Regions from separate parts of the Solibacillus daqui genome, predicted to be linked through region 3. Evidence: riboswitches for the same ligand, from Rfam matches in the RefSeq annotation. Region 3 holds a riboswitch; each other region holds the start of a gene.

Region 1 (5,442 bases), 1.5 Mb from region 3:
TTCGAACATGCGCTTTAACATTGCGGGTGTGGATTATCAGGCTGCACCATTTAACGGCTGGTACATGGGCACGGAAATCGGCGCACGTAATTTAGCAGATGATTACCGGTATAATTTTTTGCCGGATGTAGCACTAGTAATGGGGCTAGATACATCACGAAATGCATCATTATGGAAAGACCGCGCGTTAGTGGAACTCAATTTAGCGGTGCTCCATTCCTATAAACAAGCAGGAGTCAGTATTGTCGACCACCACACAGCCGCGCAGCAGTTCTTACTATTCCAACAGCAAGAACAGGAAAGTGAACGTGAAGTTACTGGTAACTGGGTATGGCTTGTGCCACCATTATCGCCTGCAACAACATCGATTTATCATCAACCAATCGACAACACATTAAAAAAACCAAATTATTTGTATCAAACACAGCCTTATTAAAAGAAGTCAGTGCAAAAAAAATGCACTGACTTCTTTTTTCATAAGGTTTTATAATAAACAATTTGAGCTGAGTTACTTTTTATTTAAGATTAATTGAATCAATTCTTCTCGATCGATTAAATATACATCGTTAATGTCTGCCAATTTTTCGGCTTGCTTAGTGAAGTGGGAGTTTGTAACAACCCAAGCTTCTGTTGCGTCGTACATTTTGACTGCACCGATAATTTCTTGTACAGCTTTCACACCAACAGTGCTTGAATAACGCTTTGCTTGTACTGCAATGATGTCATTACCATCTTTTAAAATCAAGTCTGCCCCATAATCACCACTTGTAGCGGTATAGTTCACTTTAAAGCCGCGACGTTTAAATAATTCCCCTAAAAAATATTCAAAGTTTTCACCGCTCATTTGGTCAACTTCCCGAATCCCTGATTTGCGAAGCTTGGCGGTTTTACGAGATTTGGCCCAAATTTTAAACCCAATATATAGCACGAAATAGCAAGCAATTCCATAACCTATACCTTCTAACGTGTTACTAAAATGCCAGCCAGCATATCCAGCGAGCGCAATGGGCATAAGCCGGAAAATGGGTATGCGCTTTTTATTTCGTCTTCTTTTTTTACGCAATGCAATTGTACTCCTTTAATTTACTTACGTTTAGTATAACATAAAAGGGTACATACGTTTGGTTATATGGTACGATTTTTTGCGCTTGTAAAGGAAGCAATAAATAATAGCAACGATGCCAGAACAAATAGCGCGAGCGGCACAAACCAACTATCCGTAACGTCGTGAACAAATCCAAATAACACTGGACCAATAGCCGCGACTAAATAGCCAAAACTTTGTGCAAAACCTGATAACTCGGCTGCTTCAAAGGCGGTATTAGTCCGCAGTGTAAACAGCATAAGTACAAGACCGAAAGAAGCACCACCTGCAAAGCCTAAGAAAATCATCCATACGACTGCAAGGCTTGTCCATTCGAATAATAGCCCACTAAAACCGATGAGGTAGCAAATTGTAAAGAAGACGACAATCGGACGTTGCGATTTCATTTTCTCTGCGATAATTGGAATAATGAATGTCATCGGAATTTGTGAAAACTGCATGATCGATACCATCCAACCAGCCGATGTCGCGTCTAAGCCCTGGCTAATAAATATTTCCGGAATCCATGCCGCACAACAGTAAAATATAAATGATTGAAAGCCCATCGCTACAGCAATTGCCCAAGCGAGTGGTTGTTGCCACATTTTTTTCTGCACAGTTTGTTCGGAAGGGGTGTGCATTTCTACTTTGGCATTACGTAAAAGCGGTAGCCAAATGATAAGTGTTAGTAACCCTAAAATAATGGAAAAGCTAAGGGCAATTTGCCAGCCAGCAGACTGAGCAATCGGAAAGCTTATTCCAGCCGCAATACCTGATGACATATTCATCGACACCGTATAAATACCGGTTAATAATCCAATATGTAATGGGAATTTTAATTTAAAATAACTCGGAATCAGTACATTACCAAAGGCAATTGCTACGCCAATTAATATTGTACCGAGTACGAGCAGTGACGTTACGCCAATCGAACGTAAAATAACGCCAGTACACAATAAAATTACCGAATAAAATAGTGTCCACTCCATGCCAAATTTTCGTGCAATACGCGGTGCAAATGGTGACACAACAGCAAAGGCTAATAGTGGAATCGTCGTTAGAAAGCCTGCTAGTACATTTGAAATTCCGAGTCCATCACGGATAAATGAGGTAATCGGACCAACAACAGTAATCGGTGCTCGTAATGTCGTTGCGAATAAAAAAATGGCGATTATAAAAAATAATAAAGCCTTGTTTGATAGTATTTTTTTGCTTTGATAATCTGCTTGTTCGGAATCCATAATCTAGCTCCTTCTTTAAATAATTTATATTATAACAACATATAACGTAAGGGTTAATTCTCTGAAAAATAAGAAAAATACTAATTCGTTGCGATCAAATAGTTGTTATGATAGACTATAAGTCGTTATTAAATTTAATAGATATACCTCATGAAAAAGTGAGGTAGAGGTCGCGACCATTATAATTAGTATAGCTGAGATTGAGGAGAATCGGTGAAGCTTTATGAAAGGAATGGTTGCCGAAGTGTTGTTTTTCTTCTTAAAAACAATGCTGGGGCTGTTTCCGATAAGGAACAGAACTGTCACATGTGTCGCGCATGTGTTGAGCTATCTTTCAAGTTTTGAGGTTTATAAAAGCCGTCACATAACTTGTGGCGGCTTTTCTTTTTATAAAAAAATCTAGAGTCGGTTTATTCGAGCCATAATAAATCGAAGGAAAACTAAATAAGGAGATTTTTTCATGAGTGAAGTTAAAATAGATCAGCTTGGCAAAAAAAATGAGCTGAAACGTAGTTTAAAAAGTCGTCATATTACAATGATTTCGCTAGGCGGAACAATCGGTACGGGGCTGTTTTTAGCTTCAGGTGGCGCAATTGCGCAAGCAGGTCCAGGTGGTGCGTTGCTAGCTTACGCATTAATCGGGATTATGGTGTACTTCTTAATGACATCACTAGGGGAGATGGCAGCATTCATGCCAACTTCAGGATCATTTAGTACGTACGCAACAAAATTCGTCGATCCGGCGTTAGGCTTTGCACTAGGCTGGAATTATTGGTACAACTGGGCAATTACGATTGCAGCTGAAATCGCAGCCGTTTCATTAATTATGAAATATTGGTTCCCAGATAGTTCATCATTAACATGGACAATATTATTTATCGTTGTCGTATTAACGTTTAACGTCTTATCCGTAAAAGCATACGGCGAGGCAGAATATTGGTTTGCGATGATTAAGGTTGTAACGGTTATTATTTTCATCATTGTCAGCTTCTTAATGATTTTCGGTCTATTAGGAGGAAATGATCCGGTAGGTTTCAAAAACTTCTTTGAAGGCGACGCACCGTTTAACGGCGGCTTCCTTGCAATGTTCGGTATTTTCTTAGCAGCAGGATTTAGCTTCCAAGGAACAGAAATGCTAGGAGTTACGGCTGGTGAAACAGATGATCCAGCAAAAAACATTCCAAAGGCAGTACGTTCAGTGTTCTGGCGTATTCTATTGTTCTACATTTTCGCCATTGGTGCGATTGGTTTATTAATTCCATATACGGATACACGTTTATTATCAGAAGATATTGCGACAAGTCCATTTACATTAGTATTTGAAAACCTAGGTGTCGCATTTGCAGCATCCGTGATGAACGCGATTATTTTAACAGCGATGCTTTCTGCTGGTAACTCGGGGTTATATGCAGCGAGTCGTATGTTATTCCAATTATCGGTTGATGGTAAAGCGCCTAAAATATTCCAAAAAGTAAATACGCGCGGTGTGCCAATTTATGCATTACTTGCAACATTAGCAGTAGGCTGTCTATCATTCTTAGCTTCATTCTTCGGGGATGGCGTTGTCTACATTTGGCTATTAAACGCTTCAGGTATGTCTGGCTTCATTGCTTGGTTAGGGATTGCAATTAGTCATTACCGTTTCCGTCGCGCATATGTCGCACAAGGCAATTCATTAAGCGATTTACCGTACGTATCGAAATTTTTCCCATTCGGTCCGCTATTCGCGTTCGCACTTTGTTTGATTGTCGTATTAGGTCAAAACTATATGGCATTTACAGGTGATACGATTGACTGGTACGGTGTCATTGTTTCGTATATTGGCTTACCATTATTCGCGTTATTGTGGTTAGGCTATAAAGTAAAATATAAAACGAAAATCGTGCCGTTAGATCAGTGTGATTTAACGCATAAATAAATCTAAAAGAAATCTCTTAACGGAGGTTTCTTTTTTTATTGAAATCTTTGAATGTTTTTACATTTAGTCACATAAAATTCTAAATGAAGATATTGGTAATGCTATAATAAAGGAGGGGGAGCTAATATGAATTTAGTAGACAAAGCAACACAATTTATTGCACTAAAATATGATGGGCAACGACGTACAGCCATGCAAATTCCGTATGTGACCCATTTATTTGGGGTAGCCCGAATGTTAAAAAACAATGGTTATCGTGATATTGTAGTTACAGCAGGGTTGTTACATGATATTCTAGAAGATAATTTAGCAAGTGATGCTGAATTAATCGAGCTTTTTGGTTCAGAGGTGCTAGAACTTGTAAAGGCAACTACCGAAATGTCAAAAAGCTATACATGGCAAACCCGTAAAGAATATGTAATAGCAACAATAAAAGATAAATCACCTGACGAGTTAGCGATTTTATTGGCAGAAAAAATACAGAATGTGAAATCTATTTTTGCAGAGTTAGAGCAATTTGGAGAAGGCCTATGGGAGAACTTCAATGCGCCAAAAGAGCGGCAAGAATGGTATTATAGAAGTATTATTAAACAAGTTGAAACCTACCATCCGAATGCGCTACTACTACCACAATTACAGCAAGCGGTAGATAAGCTATTCGTGAAGGTTGCTTATTAAGGAAGTGAAGAGACGGATGCCTATTTCAGTGGGGTTTTATAAAAAAATTTATCAATGGTTGATGGATGCACAAGGGCAAACGGTGAAGTTTAGACCCTTTTTAACAAAGGGCAATCCTTATAAATCACGCATTTTTTTAGTAAGTGCAAATGCAGTACCTCAGTTTCATGTAGAGGATGATGGTGAAAAGATCTTTGCAGAAGCCCTTATTAATCGTGCGTATTTAGAGGGTGAATATTTAGATGAACTAAAGTTAGCGCCGCGTGAATTTCAAGGTTCATTGCAATTTGAAGCTTGGCTAGAAAAACTTGGCGAATCGCTTATATATACGGCATTAAATGCGTATCAGTTAGATACACTTGATGATGCAAAGTGGGCAAAGCAAGAGGATATTGAAAATTATACTCGCGGTGAAGAAATATTCCATGAAGTATTAGAAGAATTTCAACCTGAGATTTTGATTTTACAAGGTACGACAGCGTTTAACCAATTCAAAAAGCAATTTGCTGAAAACCTTGTCA
Region 2 (5,442 bases), 820 kb from region 3:
ATCGCTGAAGGTAAAAAAGTTCGCTATGTAGGTCGTCCTGCAATGAGCTCAACTTCTGAAGGTGATGGCGATTCACATAAAGCAGCTCAAGCTAAATTAGTAAACGAAGCACTTGAAAAATAATTTTATTATTACTTGATTGAAATGCGGCTACTTCATAAAATGGAGTAGCCGGCTATACGAAAATGTATGGCGTTATTAAAGGAGGATATTAACGTGGCTGAAATTAAAGTCCCTGAGTTAGCAGAATCAATTACTGAAGGTACAATTGCCCAGTGGGTGAAAAAAGTTGGAGATCGCGTAGAAAAAGGCGAATTCATCGTAGAATTAGAAACAGATAAAGTAAACGCTGAAATCATCTCTGAAGAAGCAGGCGTATTAACACAAATTTTAGCTGAAGAAGGCGACACTGTACTTGTAGGTCAAGTAATCGCAGTGGTTGAAGCTGGCGAAGGCGCAGCACCTGCTCCAGCAGCACCAGCTAAAGAAGAAGCGGCTGCCCCAGCTCCAGCACAAGAAGCTCCAAAAGCAGCAGCACCTGCTCCGGTAGTAGTTGAAGAAACTTCTGGTGAGCGCGTAATCGCATCTCCAGCAGCTCGTAAATTAGCTCGTGAAAAAGGAATCGACTTAGCAGCGATCTCTCCAGTAGATCCACAAGGTCGTGTACGTGTACAAGATGTTGCAGCTCACGGTACAGCTCCAGTTGCACAAGCAGCAGCACCAGTAGCAGCTACAGCGGGTCCAATGATCTTCACTCCAGCTGGTGAAACTGACCGCGTAACAGTTGAGAAAATGTCTCGTCGTCGTCAAACAATTGCAAAACGTTTATTAGAAGTTAAACAATCAACTGCAATGTTAACTACATTTAACGAAATCGACATGACGAACATCATGGCATTACGTAAACGTAAACAAGATCAATTCGTGAAAGCAAACGACATCAAATTAGGTTTCATGTCATTCTTCACTAAAGCTGTAGTTGCAGCACTTAAAAAATATCCATACGTTAACGCTCAAATCAATGGTGATGAAATTCACTTAAACAACTTCTTCGATATCGGTATCGCGGTATCAACGGAAGAAGGTTTAGTAGTACCAGTAGTTCGTGATGCTAACGCTAAGAACTTCGCTGAAATCGAGAAAAACATTGCTGAATTAGCAGGTAAAGCTCGCGATAAAAAATTAGGCTTAAACGACATGGCTGGTGGATCATTCACTATCACAAACGGTGGTGTATTCGGTTCATTAATGTCTACGCCAATCATGAACGGTACACAAGCTGGTATTTTAGGAATGCACTCAATCGTTAACCGCCCTGTAGCTGTAAACGGTGAAGTACAAATCCGTCCAATGATGTACGTGGCATTATCTTATGACCACCGTATTATCGATGGTAAAGATTCTGTAGGCTTCTTAAAAACAGTTAAAGAAATGATCGAAAACCCAGAAGATTTATTATTAAACTCATAATTAACTCCGAACCCCACAAACGCTGTAATATAAGTGTTTGTGGGGTTTTTTTGTTTAGATGGAAAATTAGGACGACGATGATTATACAGTGTCATATCTAATTTGGTGGCATTACAAATTATCGACGAAAAGCAAACTATGGGAAATGAAAAAGCTAGTTAATCGACATAAGAAAAAAATGTGAAGTAAGTGGAATAAGACGTGAGCAAAAAATCCCTCTATAAAAGAGGGTTGGTATTAATATAGTCGTCGGTGGTCCTGGCAAGGTGGAAATCCATTTATATCCTGAATCATTTGAAAATCATATTGCTTCAAGGCGAATTGTGCTTGATATAAATATTCAATGACAAGAAGTTTTCCATTGGATGCACCACATAATACCCCAGAAGTTCCTTGGCCATTTATTAATGAAATACCAACAGGTTGACCAATTAAATAACCAATTTTTTGATGCCAAGGCATCGTCATCACCCCTTTAAATACATAATATTATCTATGTATTTAGCAAGTGCCTGTCTGACTTTAGAAAATAAGATTAATGCACAATATGTAAAATAGATATCGTATTATCTATAAAAAAAATCACCTAATAATAGGTGATTAAACAAGATTGACTTTAAGTTCTCTTTTAATTAAAAGCACTCCAATTCCATACACAATAGATATTGCTAAAGGTACAAGAGTGTAAGCATGTTCAACAAAGAAGCTTCCTAAGATTAGAGCAGAAAAACAGGTTCCTAAAGTAACAAATAAGTAAGCTTTACTTTTATAAATCCATATATAAGGTAAAAAATGAGAGCCTGCAAGCAAACCAATTGTGAATGGAAGGTATTCAGGTATGTTCATGTACACAATGATAAATACAGGAATATAAAAAGCTTGAGGAGCTGCGACTATTCCTCCTAAAGTGCCTAAAGGATTGTTAGTAGCGTTTAAATTTACGCCTAAAATTTTACTGATGAAAAAGCCAAGAGGAAAAATGACACCTAAGCCAAATATCCAAATTAAATGTACAATTTCTATTGGGAAAACAAAGTACATTAGCATGAAAATTATAAATACGACAGATCCAGATAGCAAAATTGGGAATCCTTTTTTTGCTTCAAAAATAATTTCTTGTTGTAAATTATCAAGTGTTTTACTCATATACTCATCACCTTTCGAAAAATTAGTAGATTGTCTAAATAATATAACTAATATTACCATATATAAATGATTGATGGTAATTATTGTATTGTATTTTTTCGAAGGTTAAGAGGAATTTGCAATAGAAGGGATATTTATGATGCATATAACTAATATATTTGCCTGATTCATTTTGCAGAATATTTAGAAAATATTGCGCGGGAAATAAGTATAGAAATTTCAAAATATTCTGTACGGACAATAAAGTTCGATTTATTAAAGATACCTACGACTGAACCGTAATGTGTACTTTATGTAAAAGACATTTAATAAAAGAATAGGCAAGATGATAAAGCGGCAGTCCGTATTTTCCATGCAGTAGCTTTTTTTTATGGATAAAAAAAGAATATGAATTTCACATAAAAATCTTTTTCGATAGGAAATCGAAGTCGAACAATCATTGAATTCGATTCACGTAAAGCCTCGCAACAATGAGTGTCAGCGCTTATTTTCGTATGACATTAGTATTGCCCATAGTCAACACGCGATAATTTCGACTTTTGGCGTAATGCAATCGGGACATTTTTTTAAGTAGAGAAGCATAATGTATTAGAAGTAATATCGATTTCAAATGTAAGTGTTCATGAGCGCCGTTTATTTAGTTGGAAAAATTGCGTATTCTTAGAAAATCGTTAACTATCTGAAAATTGCTTATTGACGGATATATAACATTAATGTAATATAAACATATCAATTTCATATCAAAACCTCACAAACTCGTGAGGTAGAGGCGCGATATTTATTAGTTTTTTATGGAGCCATTGAGCTGGCTAAGAAGTTTGAAAGAAGGAAATGTCGCCGAAGTGTTGTTAACGCTCGAATTAATAATGCTGGGTCTGCAGTGAATAATTGCAGAACTGTCTCAATCATCATCCCGGATGATTGAGTTGTGCTATCTCAAAAAGGGAATGTAGAGGATTTGGGCTAACTGTACACGTATAACGACCTAAAGACTTCTTTTAGGTCGTTTTTAGTATCTGTAAAACCCAAAAATTATAAAAAAAGGAGAGATTTGCTATGAAAAAGAAATTATTAATTTGCCTAACAGCGATGATGACAATGCTAGTATTAGCAGCTTGTGGATCAGGTGATGAAAAAACAGGCGAATCAGGTAAAAAGGTTTTAAAAGTTGGGATGGAGGCAGCATATGCACCATTCAACTGGTCACAAAAAGATGATTCAAACGGCGGCGTAGCAATTAAAGACTCTAAAGAATATGCAGCAGGTTATGATGTAGAATTCGCGAAAAAAATCGCGGAAGGTTTAGATATGGAATTACAAATTGTTAAAACAGACTGGGACGGTTTAATCCCTTCTTTACAATCAGGTGCTATTGATGTTGTAATCGCAGGTATGTCACCAACAGCTGAGCGTAAAGATACAATTGATTTCTCAGAAAACTATTATACAAGTGATTATGTAATCGTTGTAAAAGCAGATGGGCCATATGCAAACGCTACAACATTATCAGACTTCTCAGGTGCAAAAATTACAGGTCAGCAAGCTACAACACACTATGATGTAATTGACCAAATTCCTGGCGTAAATAAACAAGTGGCAGGTACTGACTTTGGTGCAATGCGCGTACAATTACAATCAGGTGCAATTGATGCCTATGTATCAGAGCGTCCTGAAGGGATTTCTGCTGAGATGGCACTTAAAAACATTAAATACATCGTACCAGAGCCAAACTTCGAAGCTGACCCATCTACAACAGCTGTAGCAGTAGGTCTAAAAAAAGGCTCAGATTTAACAGAACAAATCAACAAAGTTTTAGCTGAAATTTCGGAAGAAGAGCGTCAAAAGATTATGGAAGACGCTATTGCAAACCAACCAGCAGCCGAATAAGCTGCTAAACAAATAGGTTGTCTTGCCGGCAAACGAGCGAGACAGCCTTTTGTGATTTTTAGGTTAAATTTTATCATTTAAAGTGTGAAAGTATAAGGAGGACAAGACGATGCTATTTTTAGAGTCCGTATGGAGCTTGTTTACAAACAACTGGGATCTTTTCCTACGTGGTGCATGGACAGCGTTATTATTAGCAATAATCGGTACAATTTGTGGTACGTTGATCGGCTTTTTCATCGGCATTATGCATACAATTCCACATCGTAAACGCAGTGCAAAAACAGTTATTATAAAAATCTTTAACTTTATTTTGACAGCGTATGTAGAAATTTTCCGTGGAACGCCAATGATGGTTCAAGCAATGGTAGTATTCTATGGTTTAGTATATTTAGGTGTTGATATTGACCGATTCTTAGCAGCGTCAATTGTAATTAGTTTAAACACAGGTGCCTATATGGCGGAGTATGTGCGCGGTGGGATTGTGTCGATCGACAAGGGGCAATTCGAAGCAGCACAAGCAATTGGTATGAATCACTTACAAACAATGATTTACATCGTAATTCCACAAGTTGCGCGAAATATTTTACCGGCAACAGGGAACCAATTCGTAATGAATATTAAAGATTCCTCTGTATTAAGTGTTATCTCGGTTGTAGAGCTATTCTTCACAGCAAACTCAGTAGCCGGCAGTAACTACCGCTATATTGAATCATTTTTCATCGCAACGGTGCTTTACTTCATTATGACGTTTGCTGTAACACGTATTTTACTAATGTTCGAAAAGAAAATGGACGGTCCAGAGAGCTACAAAGTGGAGCTTATTACTGGGAACAAGCTAGAAAAGGATGGTGAATAACATGTCAGTTGTTATTGATATTCAACATTTGAACAAAAAATTTGGTACACACGAAGTATTAAAAGATGTGAACTTCCAAGTAA
Region 3 (5,442 bases):
ATTTTCATCAGAGGAACTACCATCATTCTTTACAGAAGCAGGCTGGGGCGTAATTACATTAGAAAAAGAATCAAAAGATGAAGCCCACTACGTATTGACGACAACTGAAGAACATTCGTTAAATATTGAACAACGTTGTTTCCGTTTAGAAGCCGGGTTTTTAGCCGAGCAAATACAAAAACAATTAGGCTGTTTAACAGAATGCTATGAAGAAAAAATCGAAAAGAAAAACTACGTAAGATTTACTTTAAAGTGGGATTTAAAGGAGTTAGTTTAACAAAAAATACCGTTCATGGACTTAGTCAATCCATGAACGGTATTTTGATTATGAAGCTGAAATCTCTAATATTGCTAGATTGAATTCATCATGCAATGCATTAGCCGCGCGTACCATTTCGTCCTGCGGCACAACAACCGACACTTTAATTTCTGATGTACTTACCATCTTCACAGGAATATTCTCTTTACCTAATCTGGCAAACATACGTGCTGCGACACCAGGATTCGATACCATCCCTGAACCCACAATTGAAACTTTTGCTAAGCCAACCTCAAAATCTGCAAAGCTAAAACCTAATGATAATTTACTTGCCTCTAGTACACGCAAGCTTTCCGCGAATTCTTCTTTTGCAATTGTAAAAGAAATGGTTGGCTTTATACCATCAATCACTGCCTGCACAATAATATCCACATTGATTTCATGTTCGGCTAACGCATGAAACACCTCAGCTAGTGAAGCTGTTTCATAAGAATCATAGCCAATTGTTAAACGAATAATATCCGATTCATATGCAACACTGCGCACGATTAAATTTTTTTCCATTTCTACATCTCCTTTAATTAACGTCCCATCCACATCATGCTCAAATGAACGAATGACGAGCGGTAATTCATATTTCTTAGCTAGCTCTACCGCACGTGGATGTAAGATATGTGCTCCTAAATTTGCAAATTCGAGCATTTCATCATATGAAATTTCAGGTAACATACGGGCATGTTCAACGATTTGGGGATCTGCAGTAAAAATGCCGTCCACATTGGAATAAATGTCTACTCGCTCTGCTTCTAGCGCTACAGCTAGTGCTACAGCTGATGTTTCAGAGCCGCCTTTTCCTAATGTTGTAATATCATGCGCCTCCGTTATTCCTTGAAAACCCGACACAACAACAATTTCACCTTGTGCTAAATGTGCTTTAATACGCAGCACATCAACGTCTTCAACACGTGCATTACGATGCGCATCATTTGTTTTAATCCCTGCTTGCCACCCCGCAAGTGATATCGCTTTTCCACCTAACTCTTGAATGGCCATCGTTAAAAGTGCACTTGTCATCTGCGCTCCTGTTGCGATTAATACGTCCATTTCACGCTTTGATGGCTCATCCGTAATATCATGTGCAAATTGTCGCAACTCTCGTCGAATTGATTCCATCGAAGAAACCACAACAACTAAGTGTATGCCTCTTGCCTGCTCCTTTATTACGTTTTTCGCTACATCCCTAATTTTTTCGGCCGTCGCGATTGCCGGGCCACCAAATTTTGCAACAACTGTTTGCATACATTTGCACTCCTTTTTTCTTGTACTCTTAATACCACTTCTTCTATTCCAGTGAAAAAACGCAAAAAAAAGCGACCTTCCACGTTCATGGAAAGTCGCCATCAAGACAAATAAAAATTAAAATATCTTTTAGGATAGCTCTCCAGAACATAATGCTCTGACAGTCTTACATCTCTTAAATGCAAAACCAGCAAAATACGTGAACAATACGCATTTCACTTCGGCAGGCTCCCCTTTCGATTGCTTTCTTAGGAATTGTTCTTCCTCGAGCAATGTACTATTGAATACTGCACCTCTATCATTCGAATTTATAGAATTGTTTGTATTTTAGCATAACACTACTCCGTTTTCAATGATGCATCCTGAAAATGTCGGTAAATGCCCTCCGCTAGCTTTGGTGGTATACCCGCCTCTTGTAATTGTAATTCACTCGCTTCACGTATTTTTTTCACAGAGCCAAAATGTTTCATCAGTTGTTGTTTGCGTCTTGGTCCGACACCGTCAATATCATCCAGTACAGACTGAATCGCATTTGTTTGACGCTGTTGACGTAAAAACGTAATCGCAAATCGGTGTACCTCGTCTTGAATACGCTGCAATAAATAAAACCCATCACTTGTACGTTTTAGTGGCACCACTTCAGGTGGACTACCGAATAATAGCTGTGACGTATTGTGCTTATCATCTTTCGCAAGACCCGCAATTGGAATCACGAGGCCAAGCTCATCTTCAATCACTTCACGTGCCACTTCGATTTGCCCTTTCCCACCATCGATAACGATTAAATCCGGTAACGGTAAATTTTCACGTAGAACGCGCGTATAACGGCGGCGCACGACCTCTGCCATCGCACCGTAATCATCATGCTTTGCTGCTTCACGTGTTTTATATTTGCGGTATTCCTTTTTAGCGGGCTTTCCATCTATAAAAACAACCATAGCTGACACTGGATCAGCTCCGTGCATGTGGCTATTATCAAACGCTTCAATTCGCAACGGAATCGAAATATTCATCGCTTCCGCTAATGCTTCACATGCACCAACTGTTCTTTCTTCCTGACGTTCAATTAGTTGGAATTTTTCTTGAATGGCAATGCCTGCATTTTTCATCGCCAAATCGACGAGCTCTTTTTTAGAACCTCGTTTTGGAATTATAACTTTTGTATTTAAAAGCTTTTGCAATATTTTTTCATCAATTGAACTTGGCACAAAAATTTCTTTTGGCAAAATATGATTCGACGGTTCATAAAAACGACCTACAAAGGTTAGAAACTCCTCTTCAGGCTCATCGTAAATCGGAAAAACAGAAACATCACGCTCAATTAGTTTCCCTTGGCGTACAAAAAATACTTGTACACACATCCACCCTTTTTCAACTGCGTAACCAAATACATCACGGTTTGTTAAGTCATCAGACACCATTTTTTGCTTTTGCATAATACTATCAATATGTGTAATTAAATCACGGAATTCCTTTGCACGTTCAAACTCTAAATTTTCCGCTGCTTCGAACATTTTTTGCTGAAGATCCTCTTTAATTTCATCGACCCCTCCATTTAAAAACTTTGAAATTGCTTCAATCATTTCGTCATATACTTGTTTTTCAATATCCTTTACACAAGGTGCCAAGCATTGACCTAGATGGTAATACAGGCACACCTGATTGGGCATATGAGCACATTTTCGAAGTGGGTACAGTCGGTCTAACAGCTTTTTCGTTTCATTTGCTGCGTAAGCATTCGGATAAGGACCAAAATATTTCGCTTTATCCTTTTTAATTTTACGCGTCGTAATAAGACGTGGATGACGCTCATTTGTAATTTTAATATACGGATAGGTCTTATCATCAGTTAGTTTAATATTATATTTTGGATCATGGAGCTTAATTAAATTTAGTTCTAAAATAAGCGCCTCTATGTTACTAGAAGTGACAATATATTCAAAGTCTTCAATTTCACTTACTAAGCGTGCCGTTTTCCCATCATGACTGCCTGTAAAATACGAGCGAACACGTTTTTTTAATATCTTTGCCTTACCAACATAAATTATCGTGCCTTGACGGTCCTTCATAATATAGCAACCCGGGTCAGCCGGTAAAATTTCTAGTTTCGCTTTAATCATTGCATTCATATTTCTCACCTATACACTGTGTCGTTATCTTAATTTTAACCGATTCTAATACAAGAAAAAAGCCGTACACCTTCATAGGCATACGGCTTAGTTACTGAAATTATTTATTGTCGTTAATGAAGTCGATTAACGCTTCTTTTGGCATGAAGCCAGCTGTTTTTGCTTTTAGCTCGCCATCAACGAATAATAATAATGATGGAATAGACATGATTTGGTACTCAGCAGCAGTACCTTGGTTGTTATCTACATCCACTTTAACGATTTTAACATCGTTACCGATTTCTGCATCTAATTCTTCAAGAACTGGAGCGATCATTTTACATGGACCACACCATGCAGCCCAAAAGTCTACTAAAACTACACCATTTGAAATTTCTTGTGCGAAAGTTTGATCTGTACCGTGTACAATTGCCATTTTAAAATAGCCTCCTTAATTACAATATGCTAGTAGTATAGCATGATTTGGCAATGAGAAAATAATAAAATGCTCGCGAAAATTGGATTTGCGGTGAAATGTTGGAAACAGGGAGATACATAAACATACATTTGAAAAATACTTGTATCAACTTATATCAATTACGTCTCAGCTACTTTTGTCCAGATTTTTTTCAAGCTCTCTTGAAAAACTTCCCTAAAAAATCTGTGACATCTGCCGGGGATTGAACCCCTGCTGAATCAAGTTAAAATTGTATATATCAAATAACACCTAACAAAGTTACGATACTACTTATCATTATAATTCCCCCTATATTATTAGAAGAGTTAAAATATAAATGCTCTACCACCTAGTGAATAGTCAGGATGGATCTCGTGGATTCTGATTATCGAGGTATAAATACGCAGCTTTTCTTCTTCCAAAAATTAGAGTAAGCTATAGACAGAGTACATAAAGGAGGTAGTATTACATTGATTACAATAAATAAAGAGCGTGTCCTTCAAATCGCAACGGACTTACTACAACTGCATAGTCCTACTGGATATTGTCATGAAATTATGGATACGATTGAACAGTTCGTTCATCAAACAGGTTATCAATTTGAGCGTACATTGAAAGGCGCGGGGATCATTTCTATTCCCGGAGCTAATGAGGGCAAGGTTATCGGTCTTTCTGCGCATGTTGATACATTGGGCGCAATGGTACGTTCGATTACTGGTCACGGAACACTAAAGTTTACGCTTCTAGGTGGTCCGCTCGTTCCAACTTGGGATGGCGAATATGTTTTTATTCGTACGAGAGATGGCAGAACGTATAGCGGTACTATTTTAAGCACAAGCCCGGCAGTACACGTATTTGAAGACAGCAAATCAAAAAAACGTGAACCGCAGTTTATGGAAGTGCGTCTCGATGAAAAGGTGAAAACGAAGGAAGATGTTTTGAAGCTTGGCATTGGTGTCGGTGACTTTATTTTTATTGATCCGAAAACGACTGTAACAGAAAGTGGCTTTTTAAAATCCCGTTTCATTGATGACAAAGGAAGTGTGGCGTGCTTATTAGCGCTTCTTGAAATTATGAAACAGGAATCAATTGTACCGGCATATCCGGTGAAAATTGTGATTTCCAACTATGAAGAGGTTGGTCATGGTTCATCGTATATCCCTGCTGATATTACAGAATACATTTCTGTTGATATGGGCTGTATCGGTGATGATTTAAGCTGTACAGAATATGATGTTTCCATTTGTGCAAAAGATTCAACTGGTCCGTATGATTATGAATTAACATCAACTTTTATCCAATTAGCTCAAGAAAATAAG

Evidence for each region. A riboswitch is a leader RNA that binds a small molecule or an ion and turns the genes downstream of it on or off. The one in region 3 is predicted to bind lysine.
Region 1: it holds a riboswitch for lysine, as region 3 does, so the genes downstream of both, O7776_RS01230 (amino acid permease) here and O7776_RS14000 (aspartate kinase) in region 3, are expected to answer to the same signal.
Region 2: it holds a riboswitch for lysine, as region 3 does, so the genes downstream of both, O7776_RS09855 (transporter substrate-binding domain-containing protein) here and O7776_RS14000 (aspartate kinase) in region 3, are expected to answer to the same signal.

What each region holds. Positions count from the first base shown of each region.
Region 1 covers NZ_CP114887.1:245,219-250,660, forward strand. Annotated here, with positions in the region: gene O7776_RS01215 (nitric oxide synthase oxygenase) at 1-436, shown strand, start outside; gene O7776_RS01220 (restriction endonuclease) at 509-1,063, opposite strand; gene O7776_RS01225 (CynX/NimT family MFS transporter) at 1,126-2,325, opposite strand; lysine riboswitch at 2,482-2,663, shown strand; gene O7776_RS01230 (amino acid permease) at 2,786-4,243, shown strand; gene O7776_RS01235 (HD domain-containing protein) at 4,370-4,921, shown strand; gene O7776_RS01240 (RNA 2'-phosphotransferase) at 4,938-5,442, shown strand, end outside.
Region 2 covers NZ_CP114887.1:2,039,262-2,044,703, forward strand. Annotated here, with positions in the region: gene O7776_RS09835 (2-oxoglutarate dehydrogenase E1 component) at 1-123, shown strand, start outside; gene odhB (2-oxoglutarate dehydrogenase complex dihydrolipoyllysine-residue succinyltransferase) at 217-1,470, shown strand; gene O7776_RS09845 (hypothetical protein) at 1,708-1,932, opposite strand; gene O7776_RS09850 (DUF7010 family protein) at 2,071-2,616, opposite strand; lysine riboswitch at 3,373-3,558, shown strand; gene O7776_RS09855 (transporter substrate-binding domain-containing protein) at 3,673-4,503, shown strand; gene O7776_RS09860 (amino acid ABC transporter permease) at 4,613-5,359, shown strand; gene O7776_RS09865 (amino acid ABC transporter ATP-binding protein) at 5,361-5,442, shown strand, end outside.
Region 3 covers NZ_CP114887.1:2,857,041-2,862,482, forward strand. Annotated here, with positions in the region: gene O7776_RS13995 (YslB family protein) at 1-277, shown strand, start outside; gene O7776_RS14000 (aspartate kinase) at 326-1,558, opposite strand; lysine riboswitch at 1,686-1,864, opposite strand; gene uvrC (excinuclease ABC subunit UvrC) at 1,897-3,687, opposite strand; gene trxA (thioredoxin) at 3,788-4,102, opposite strand; gene O7776_RS14015 (M42 family metallopeptidase) at 4,588-5,442, shown strand, end outside.